One region of the Mesorhizobium sp. AR10 genome, then DNA from elsewhere that is predicted to be linked to it. Evidence: riboswitches for the same ligand, from Rfam matches in the RefSeq annotation. Region 1 holds a riboswitch; each other region holds the start of a gene.

Evidence for each region. Region 1 has a riboswitch for thiamine pyrophosphate ahead of thiC (phosphomethylpyrimidine synthase ThiC). Riboswitches for the same ligand answer to the same signal wherever they lie in the genome.
Region 2: another riboswitch for thiamine pyrophosphate. It lies ahead of thiB (thiamine ABC transporter substrate binding subunit); the one in region 1 lies ahead of thiC (phosphomethylpyrimidine synthase ThiC).
Region 3: another riboswitch for thiamine pyrophosphate. It lies ahead of LHFGNBLO_RS28255 (Ykof family thiamine-binding protein); the one in region 1 lies ahead of thiC (phosphomethylpyrimidine synthase ThiC).

The regions. Positions count from the first base shown of each region.
Region 1 is NZ_CP080523.1:585,292-588,560, reverse strand. It holds partial or broken gene LHFGNBLO_RS02775 (radical SAM protein) at 1-675, shown strand, start outside; TPP riboswitch at 1,200-1,316, shown strand; gene thiC (phosphomethylpyrimidine synthase ThiC) at 1,420-3,255, shown strand; gene thiO (glycine oxidase ThiO) at 3,252-3,269, shown strand, end outside.
Region 2 is NZ_CP080524.1:1,548,347-1,551,615, reverse strand. It holds gene thiP (thiamine/thiamine pyrophosphate ABC transporter permease) at 1-398, opposite strand, end outside; gene thiB (thiamine ABC transporter substrate binding subunit) at 407-1,405, opposite strand; TPP riboswitch at 1,449-1,563, opposite strand; gene LHFGNBLO_RS11010 (thiamine diphosphokinase) at 1,666-2,310, shown strand; gene LHFGNBLO_RS11005 (ABC-F family ATP-binding cassette domain-containing protein) at 2,312-3,269, shown strand, end outside.
Region 3 is NZ_CP080524.1:5,064,135-5,067,403, reverse strand. It holds gene LHFGNBLO_RS28270 (hypothetical protein) at 91-309, shown strand; gene LHFGNBLO_RS28265 (DUF2934 domain-containing protein) at 384-635, shown strand; gene LHFGNBLO_RS28260 (hypothetical protein) at 760-1,110, opposite strand; TPP riboswitch at 1,280-1,393, shown strand; gene LHFGNBLO_RS28255 (Ykof family thiamine-binding protein) at 1,384-1,992, shown strand; gene LHFGNBLO_RS28250 (ABC transporter permease) at 2,309-3,091, shown strand; partial or broken gene LHFGNBLO_RS28245 (ABC transporter ATP-binding protein) at 3,088-3,269, shown strand, end outside.

The sequences.
Region 1 (3,269 bases):
TCCCTAACACCATAGCCCGCCATGATGCGCCGATCCTGAATTATCTGGCGATGCTACGTGACGAGATCCGTTTGGTCTCGGAGCAAGCGCCGCAGGCGCTGGCCGTGTGCGACGTGCATTTCGGCGGCGGAACGCCGACCCTCATCGGGCCAGCTGAGTTCCTCGCTCTGATGGACTTCCTGCGCGACCGCTTCGCGCTCAGGGAAACGGCTGCGGTTGCGGTCGAGATTGATCCGCGCACCTTCACGGCCGAGATGGCCGAAGCCTGGGGAGCAGCCGGCGTGAACCGCGCAAGCCTCGGCGTGCAGATCCGTTGTTCAAAAAGCGGTCAACCGGGTGCAGAACGAGGTTACACGGGATTCTTACACCCGGCACATCGCAGCTGGCCGTCTGGCGACGTCAAAGGGCTACCGTCTCACCGACGAAGACCGCGTGCGAGCGGCAATCATCGAGCGATTGATGTGCGATCTCGAGGCGGATGTGCCGGCAATCTGTGCCGGTCACGGATCTGATCCGATCCGTTTTCTCGATTCAGCCGAAGGCTTGGCGATGCTGGCCGAGGACGGCATAGTGGACATCGAAAAGGGTTTCATTCGCGTGCGGCAGGAGCATCGCTTTGTGATTCGCGCTGTTGCTGCCGCATTCGATGCATTTCTCGACCGGGTTGCCCCGTAAGCACAGCAATCGGCATGAGCGGAGGCCAAAGGGATTACCGCTCTTCGCTAGCGGCTTGGGTAGCTTGGCGATGTTCTCGACGACCGTTCCGTGGCAGCGTGGTGGTCGCAATCCTTTCGAACGGACCCTGCCGAAGAAACCGCCTTTCTGCAGCTCGATTCGGCAACAGTTGGCTGTCCTTATCGACATGCCGCGGCTGGCCAGTCTGCCCTTCCGTTTCCTTCACTGGTGGTCATCTGTCGAACCGGCGCCCACGAAAATGAATTCGCCGCTGACCAATGACGACGGCAGGTCGGATCGAGGCGATCTACGCGCAAACGTTTAGTGCCGATTGAAGGCGAGACCATCATAAGAATCGATCTTTAAGCCCCGAAGGTTTGGCGATCCCCGTATCCCTGCCCAGGTTTTCGGGGCGTGATTGTCGCCGACGCATGCGCGAGCTTTTCTGCCCGGTCTGATTGGCCGTCGACCACTCCCGCGGCCCGAAGGCGCTTGACAAAGTAGCGCCGGCTCGTTCAATTCGGAGCATTCACCAGGGGAGTCCCGGCAAGGGGCTGAGATACTGCTGGCTTTCGCGGCGCAGTGACCCGTTGAACCTGATCCAGTTCATACTGGCGTAGGGACGGTGCAAGCGCTTTGCGGGAGTTCACGCCCGAAGTCCTGTTTCGAACGGGCGGCCAAAGCGTCTTTTCATCCTTCCGGCACGGAACTGGGTCTCCAATGCATGAGCAAAGGAGCCTCAAGATGAATGCCCTCACCCCCGCCGTCTCGACGGGACCACTGCCCGCCTCACGGAAAATCCACAAGCCCGGCATCCTCCATCCGCACATCAAGGTGCCGATGCGCGAAATCTCCGTCCATCCGACGGCGGGCGAACCGCCTGTCACCGTCTACGATCCGTCCGGCCCCTATACCGACCCGACCGTCGAAACCAGTATCGAAAAAGGCCTCGCCCGGCTTCGCCAGGAATGGATTACGGCGCGTGGCGATGTCGAAGCCTATGACGGCCGCCATGTCCGGCCGGAAGACAATGGATTTGTGGCTGGCGAGCGCCTGACGCCGGAATTTTCCGTTCGCAGCCGGCCGCTCAGGGCCAGATCAGGCAAGGTGGTGACCCAGCTTGCCTATGCGCGCGCCGGCATCGTCACCCCCGAAATGGAATTCGTCGCCATCCGCGAGAACCTCGGCCGCGAGGCCCTGCGCGGCAAGCTGCAACGCGACGGCGAGGCCTTCGGCGCCGAGATCCCCGACTTCGTCACGCCGGAATTCGTGCGCGACGAAGTAGCACGCGGGCGGGCAATCATTCCCGCCAACATCAACCACCCGGAGAGCGAACCGATGATCATCGGTCGCAATTTCCTGGTCAAGATCAACGCCAATATCGGCAACTCCGCTGTCACTTCCTCGATGACTGAGGAGGTCGAAAAGATGGTGTGGGCGATCCGCTGGGGCGCCGATACGGTGATGGACCTGTCGACCGGCCGCAACATCCACAACATCCGCGACTGGATCGTGCGCAATTCACCGGTGCCGATCGGCACGGTGCCGCTCTACCAGGCGCTCGAGAAGGTCGGCGGCATCGCCGAGGACCTGACCTGGGAGGTCTACCGCGACACGCTGATCGAGCAGGCCGAACAGGGCGTCGATTATTTCACCATCCACGCCGGCGTGCGGCTGCACTACATCCCGCTGACCGTTGACCGGGTCACGGGCATCGTCTCGCGCGGTGGCTCGATCATGGCCAAATGGTGCCTGCACCATCACCGCGAAAGCTTCCTCTACGAGCATTTCGCGGAGATCTGCGACATCTGCCGTGCCTATGATGTGTCCTTCTCGCTCGGCGACGGTCTTCGTCCCGGCTCGATCGCCGACGCCAATGACGCAGCACAATTCGCCGAGCTGGAAACGCTCGGCGAGCTGACGCAGATCGCCTGGGCGAAGGATTGCCAGGTAATGATCGAAGGCCCCGGCCACGTGCCGATGCACAAGATCAAGGAGAACATGGAAAAGCAGCTCGCCGTCTGCGGCGAGGCGCCCTTCTACACGCTTGGACCGCTGACGACCGACATCGCGCCGGGCTATGACCACATCACCTCCGGCATCGGCGCGGCCATGATCGGCTGGTTCGGCACCGCCATGCTCTGCTACGTCACGCCCAAGGAGCATCTCGGCCTTCCCGATCGCAACGACGTCAAGATTGGCGTGATCACCTACAAGATCGCCGCCCATGCCGCCGATCTGGCGAAGGGTCATCCGGCAGCGAAAGTCAGGGATGATGCCCTTTCCCGCGCGCGCTTCGAGTTCCGCTGGGAGGACCAATTCAACCTGTCGCTCGATCCCGAAACGGCGCGATCCTTCCACGACCAGACCTTGCCCAAGGAGGCGCACAAGCTGGCGCACTTCTGCTCGATGTGCGGACCGAAATTCTGTTCCATGCGTATCTCTCACGACATCCGCGCCGAGGCACAGAAAGAGGGCATGGCGGCAATGGCGGCGAAATACCGCGAGGGCGGCGATCTCTACCTACCGGTAGACGAGACCGACGCACCGCTCATGCCAGAGGCGCCGGAACCGTCATGAGGGTGTTGGTCAAA
Region 2 (3,269 bases), on a different replicon from region 1:
GGCCAGCTCTGGCCGCCTAGTGCGCCGAACATACCCGCGAAATAGCCGGCACGGCCGTAGAGCGCCAGAATGCCGAGTGCTGCGACGATGGCCGGCAAAGCCAGCGGTACGGCGAACAGCTGCAGGATAAAGCCCCGGCCGAAGAAGCGCGGATGCCGCGACAGGGCGCGCGCGACGAACAGCGCCGGGACGACCGAGAACAGCGTCGACAGCAAAGCTTGCCATAGCGTGAAGCGGGCAATGCGGAAGAGATAGGGATCGAAGGCCGACACAGCACCAGACAGGTCGCGCGTGCCTTCGAGGATGAGACCGGCGAACGCCCCGCCGATCAGCAGCGCGATTGCCGCAAGCGCGATGATGCCGGCGGTGACGCGGGGATCGGTCGAACGCGTCGGCATCCCCGCTCCTACTCGCTCATCACCGCCAGCCATTCGTCGACCCAGGCCTTGCGGTTGGTGGCGACCTCCTCAGGGCTGAACAGCAAGGTCTTGGTCGGCCTGACCAGTTTGTCGAAGGCCGGGTTGAGCGGCTTGTCGGTTTTCCCGGCCGGGAACATCCAGTTGGTCTCCGGAATGACATTCTGGAACCTCGGCCCGGTCATGAAGGCCAGGAACTTTTCCGCCAGCGGGTTCTTGGCGCCCGTGCTGGTGATGCCGGCAACCTCGATCTGCAGGTATTCGCCTTCCTCGAAGGACGCCGCCTGGTAGCGCTCGGTGTTCTCGGCAATCATGTGGTAGGCCGGCGACGTCGTGTAGGACAGCACCATGGGTGCCTCGCCTTTGGTGAACAGCCCATAGGCCTCGCTCCAGCCCGGCGTCACGGTCAGCACTTTTGCCCTCAACTTGGCCCAGGCTTCCGGCGCCTTGTCGCCATAGACCGACTTCACCCACAAAAGCAGGCCGAGGCCCGGCGTCGAGGTGCGCGGATCCTGGATGACGATCTTCTCGTCAGCATTGCCCTCGACCAATTCCTTGAGGCTCTTCGGCGGCGTCTTCAGCTTTTCGGTGTCGTAGACGACGGCGAAATAGCCATAGTCGAACGGCACGAAAATATCGTCGCTCCAACCGCCGGGCACGTTGACATCAGACACGGTGCCATGCGGCGAAAACAGGCCGGTGGCCCTGGCTTCGGCGGTGAGATTGGTGTCGAGGCCAAGCACGATGTCGGCCTTGGTCGCGGCTCCCTCCAGCTTGACGCGGTTGAGCAGCGCCACGCCGTCGGCGACCGAGACGAAGTCGAGCGTGCAGCCGCATTCGGCCTCGAACGCCTTCTTGACCTGTGGGCCAGGACCCCACTCGGCGGTGAAGCTCTCATAGGTGTAGACGGTGAGTTTTTCCTGGGCGGATGCCGGCCCGGACGTGGCGAGGACTACTGCTGAGATAAGGGAGTAAAAAAGCGTGCGCATCGGCGCCTCCTTCGTTCGCATTGAAAGGAATTGAGGCGTCGGGCTGTCCGAAACGTCTAATCCCTCCGCCGGTACAAACCGGATCAGGTTCAGCGGGTTGGCAGATTTGCCTCTCAGCCGGTCCGCGAAGATTGCGTCCGGCACCCCGTTAGAGCATTTCGACACATAGGCCCGGCCGATGTGTCGTGCAAGCGGAAGTTTGCCGGGTGCTGAAAGCGCAGCTTCCGTTTCGCAGGCAGGGCTGGTAAGGGCCACGAGATATGAGCACATTCACCATCCTGCTTGGCGGCGATCTCATCCGCACGCCGCTGCTCGATCGTCAGGTCGAGGGCACACGCATCGTTGCTGCCGACGCCGGCATCGGCCATGCGCGGATGCTGGGCGTGATGCCGGAACTCTGGGTCGGCGATTTCGATTCCGTGCCGGCGGACCTGCCGGCCGATCTGGCCGCTGTGCCGCGTCACGTGTTTCCGCCGGAAAAAGACCAGACCGACGGCGAATTGGCCATCGCCGCCGCACTCGAGCGCGGCGCGACCAGCCTGGTGCTTGCCGGCGCCTTCGGCGGCAAGCGCGCCGACCATGCCTTCCTGCATCTGGCGCTCAGCGTTCGACTGGCGGAAAGCGGCACGAAAGTGCTGTTGACCAGCGGCGCGCAGGAAGGCATCCCCTTGCTGCCCGGAAAGGCCGGTTTCTCCTATGCCGACGGCACGCTGTTTTCGATCCTCGGCTTCTCCGATCTTTCCGGCCTGACCGTTTCTGGCGCCAAATGGCCGCTGACCCATGTCGAGGTCGCGTTCGGTTCGTCGCTGACCATTTCCAACGAGGTCAAGGGCCGGCTCGAAATTGCGCTCGGCCACGGCCGCGCCCTGCTGCTCGCCCATCCTTTTCCGCTACCTGAAAGCTGACATGGCGCCGCCACTTCTCAATCTTGACGGGATAAAACTGACCTTCGGCGGCACCCCACTGCTCGACGGCGCTGCCTTGACCGCTTCGGCAGGCGACAAGATCGCCTTGGTCGGCCGCAACGGCTCGGGCAAGTCGACGCTGCTGAAGATCGCCGCCGGGTTGATCGAGCCGCAGGACGGCGAGCTGTTCCGCCAGCCTTCGGCGACCGTGCGCTACCTGCCGCAAGTGCCCGACATGGACGATTTCACCAGCGTCCGCGCCTATATCGAGGCCGGGCTCGGACCCGCCGACGATCCCTACCGCGCCACCTATCTGATGGAGCACCTCGGCCTGTCCGGCGAGGAACGGCCGAACGATCTCTCCGGCGGCGAGGCTCGGCGCGCCGCCCTTGCCCGCGTCATGGCTCCGGAGCCCGATATCCTTCTCCTCGATGAGCCGACCAACCATCTCGATCTGTCGGTGATCGAATGGCTGGAAGAGGAGCTTGCCCGCACCTCTTCGGCGCTGGTCGTCATCTCGCACGACCGCCGTTTCCTCGAGCGTGTGTCGCGCGCCACCATCTGGCTCGACCGCGGCCAGACCCGCAGACTGGACAAGGGTTTTGCTCATTTCGAGGAATGGCGCGACACGGTGCTGGAGGAAGAAGAGCGCGAGCAGCACAAGCTCGGCCGCCAGATCGTGCGCGAGGAGCACTGGCTGCGCTATGGCGTGACGGCGAGGCGCAAGCGCAATATGCGCCGGCTCGGCGAACTACAGACCATGCGCCAGCGTTTTCGTGGCCATCGCGGCGCCGAAGGTGCTGCAACCATGGTGGCCAGCGACGCCGCCGAATCCGGCAAGCTGGTGATCGAGGCCAGGAACATCGAGAAGAGCTTTGGCGACCTCACCGTGGTCAGGGCATTCTCGACCCGCATCCAGCGCGGCGACCGCGTCGGCCTGGTCGGGCCGAACGGCGCCG
Region 3 (3,269 bases), on a different replicon from region 1:
GCTCCGCCCGCCGTTTCCTACCAAGAGGGAGCGGCGGGCGTTGCCGGAACGGTCGATCGTTTCGTCTCAGGATGGAAAGGAGCTGTTCCCATGTTGCCGCATATCGAGAAGTTGCCGCATGTTGAGAACGTGGCCGCGTCCGTCGACAAACTGCTTGCCGAAAAGCGCACTGCCCTTTTGTCGATGAGGGATGCGATTGCAATATTGCGCGAGCGCACCGGAACCGAGCGCTCGGACGCGGATCTGGCAGGGCTGATCACCAAGAAGGCCGCACTCTTCGGCGTTGCGGTTTTGTCGGACAGAGACTGAGTTTGCCACTCAAGACGCCGGTCGAAAATTCGGCTAATGTTGCTGGGGATTTGGACCCAACCACGGAGGCAACAGTGACGGACGACAGGCAGGAACGCATTCGCCAGCGGGCACACGCAATCTGGGAAAAAGCTGGCCGGCCCGAAGGCGCGCATCAGCAGCATTGGGACCAGGCCGCGGCCGAGGTCGACGGTGAAGGCAAGAAACCGAAAGCCAGGGCGGCTCCGAAGAAAGCTGCGGCTGCGACGGCTGCCAAGCCCAAGGCTGCCGCGAAGCCGGCTGCCGCTGCCAAGCCCAGCAAAGCCAAGCCCAGCAAAGCCAAGTAAGGCTAGCCGGCTCTGCCATCCACAATGGGCTGGAGTGTGGTCTGCCTAAGCCGCTGATCTGCAGGCGGAACGGCGCGATCTCAGGCCGCAGCCGATCGGCATGAGCGCGCGAAGGCCAGGAAGATCACGCCTCCCAGGCGTAGCTGGAGAGCGCGAAGCGGATGCCGGCCGCTGCCATGGCCAGCTCGCATTCGGTGATCCGGCGCAGATTGCGGAGATAGCGCGCCACGGTCTCATGCAGCCGGTTGGTGCAGGCTTCGACGTAAGCGAGGCTATGGACGAGGATGCCGCTCGACAGCCTCTCGTCCTTCTCGGCAATGACTTTCCGGTACTGGCGGATGAAGCGGATGTCGTCGGCGATGTCCTGGCTGGCCATGCGCCAGGCACCCGCGAGACGTTCCCTGCGGTCGATCGATAACGTTGATATCAGTGGACGGGAAAGGTCGGCGAAGGCTGAGTGGTTTGCGGTGCTCATACAGGTCTCCCGTGGGATCGGGCATAGTACGTAATGTACGAAATTGAGTCAAGCAGATCTCGTACAATTTGAACGAATTTGGTTCAATTAGGGAAGGCCTGGCCCAGACATTTTCTGGCGCCATCGGCAAAAAACACCTTCCCCATCGCCGCGAACAGTGCTTTAACGCCCGCATCCACAGGGGTGCTCCGTACGGTCGGGGCTGAGACGGGGGCGGCAAGCCCACAGACCCTAGAAGCTGATCTGGGTAATACCAGCGGAGCGAGGCGGGCGATGTTTTCTGGCGCACAGATTTCCCTATACCCCATGGCCGACGATTTCGTCGGCGTCATTCTTGGCGCGCTCGGCGCGCTCGATCCTTATCGAGACCGGCTGCGGATCGAGACCGACGACATCTCGACCTTGCTGGTCGGGCCGCCCGAAGCGCTGTTTGCGGCCATGCGCGATCTATTTGTGGCGGCGGCCGCCAGCGGCAAACATTGCGTTCTGTCGGCGGCGATCTCGCGCGGTTGCCCAGGCGAACCGGACGATCCGATTTGCCGCACGGACGCGCTCAGTGAACCTGTCGGGCCGCTTGGCATGCGCAAGGATGCCGCCATTGCAGCGGTGCGGACGTCAGGCGCGACCGGCCAGCCGGCGGCGGCACAATTCTCGCTCTATGTCATGGGCACCGACGACCACATGGACGAGATCTACGGCTGCATCGACTTCCTGAAACAGTCCGGCGTCTACGAGCGCTCCAAAAACTTCTGCACCAAATTGCGCGGCGACGCCGGCGCGGTGTTTTCGGCGCTGAACGAAGCCTTCTGCCGCTTCGGGCCGGGCGCCGGCCACGTAACCCTCGACGTCACGGTATCGGCCAACAGCCCGTCCGCTGTCTGAGCTGCTTCTTACGCGCGCTGTCGAGGATCCTGCCGTGGCTGTTACGCCCGCTTCATTTCATGGGGGAGATGCTCCCGCTTCTGACCTTGCCCCACAAGGGAGCGGGGGAACTTCGACAATTGGCGAAAGCCGCGGCGACATCCAATCTCCCCCCTTGTGGGGGAGATGCCTGGCAAGGCAGAGGGGGGCGCTGTCCCGCCGGCTTGTCAACTGGTTGCATCTACGGCCTTCGGGACAATGTTCGAAAGTCGGCATTCCTTCGCGCCCCCCTCTGTCCTGCCGGACATCTCCCCCACGAGGGGGGAGATCGGCTGTCATCGCCGCAATCACCAGGGCAGCACCGGCCATCGTCTCGGTCGGGCTGCTCATCCTGGCGTGGGAACTTTATGCCCGCTTCTCCGGCATCAAGCCGACGATATTGCCGGCGCCGTCGCGCGTGTTCGAACAGGCGCTGTTGAACCGCGACGCGCTGCTCGACAATGCCATCCCCACCATCCGCGCCACATCAGCCGGTTTTGCCTGTTCGCTCAGCGCTGCATTCCTGCTGTCGGTGCTGGTCGATTTCTCGCCGTCGCTGCGCCGCGCACTGTTTCCGCTGCTGATCGTCAGCCAGACCTTGCCGCTGATCGCCATCGCGCCGCTGGTGGTGCTGTGGTTCGGCTTCGGCCTCACGCCGAAGATCATGCTGGTCGCGCTCGTTACCTTCTTTCCGATGATGGTGGCGCTGGTCGAGGGCTATGAGGCGACGGAGAAAGAAATCGGCCAGATGCTGCGCGCCATGGGGGCTGGGCGCAGGCGCGTCTTCCTCCTGGCGCGGCTGCCTTCGGCGCTGCCCTATTTCTTCGCCGGCCTGCGCATTTCCATCACCTATGCCGTCGTCGGCGCGATCTTCGCCGAGTATGCCGGGGCGGCGAAGGGACTGGGCATCTACATGCTCAACGCCAAGAACAATTTCCGCCCCGATCTGGTGCTGGCCGCCGTCGGCGTCAGTGCGGCGCTGACGCTGATCCTGTTCGCTATCACGGTGCTGGTTCAGCGCCTGGCCATGCCGTGGCAGCGAGCTGGGAAAGAACCGGCCGGGGAAGGGCCTTCGCGATGACCCGGCTCGAACTGCGCCACGTCAAAAAACGCTTCGGCGCTCTCGACGTGCTGGCCGACATCTCGCTGACCGTCGGCGCCGGTGAATTCGTCTCCATCCTCGGGCCCTCCGGCGCCGGCAAGTCGACGCTGTTCCAGCTATTGACCGGCGCGCTGAAAGGCGAGGGCGACATGCTGTT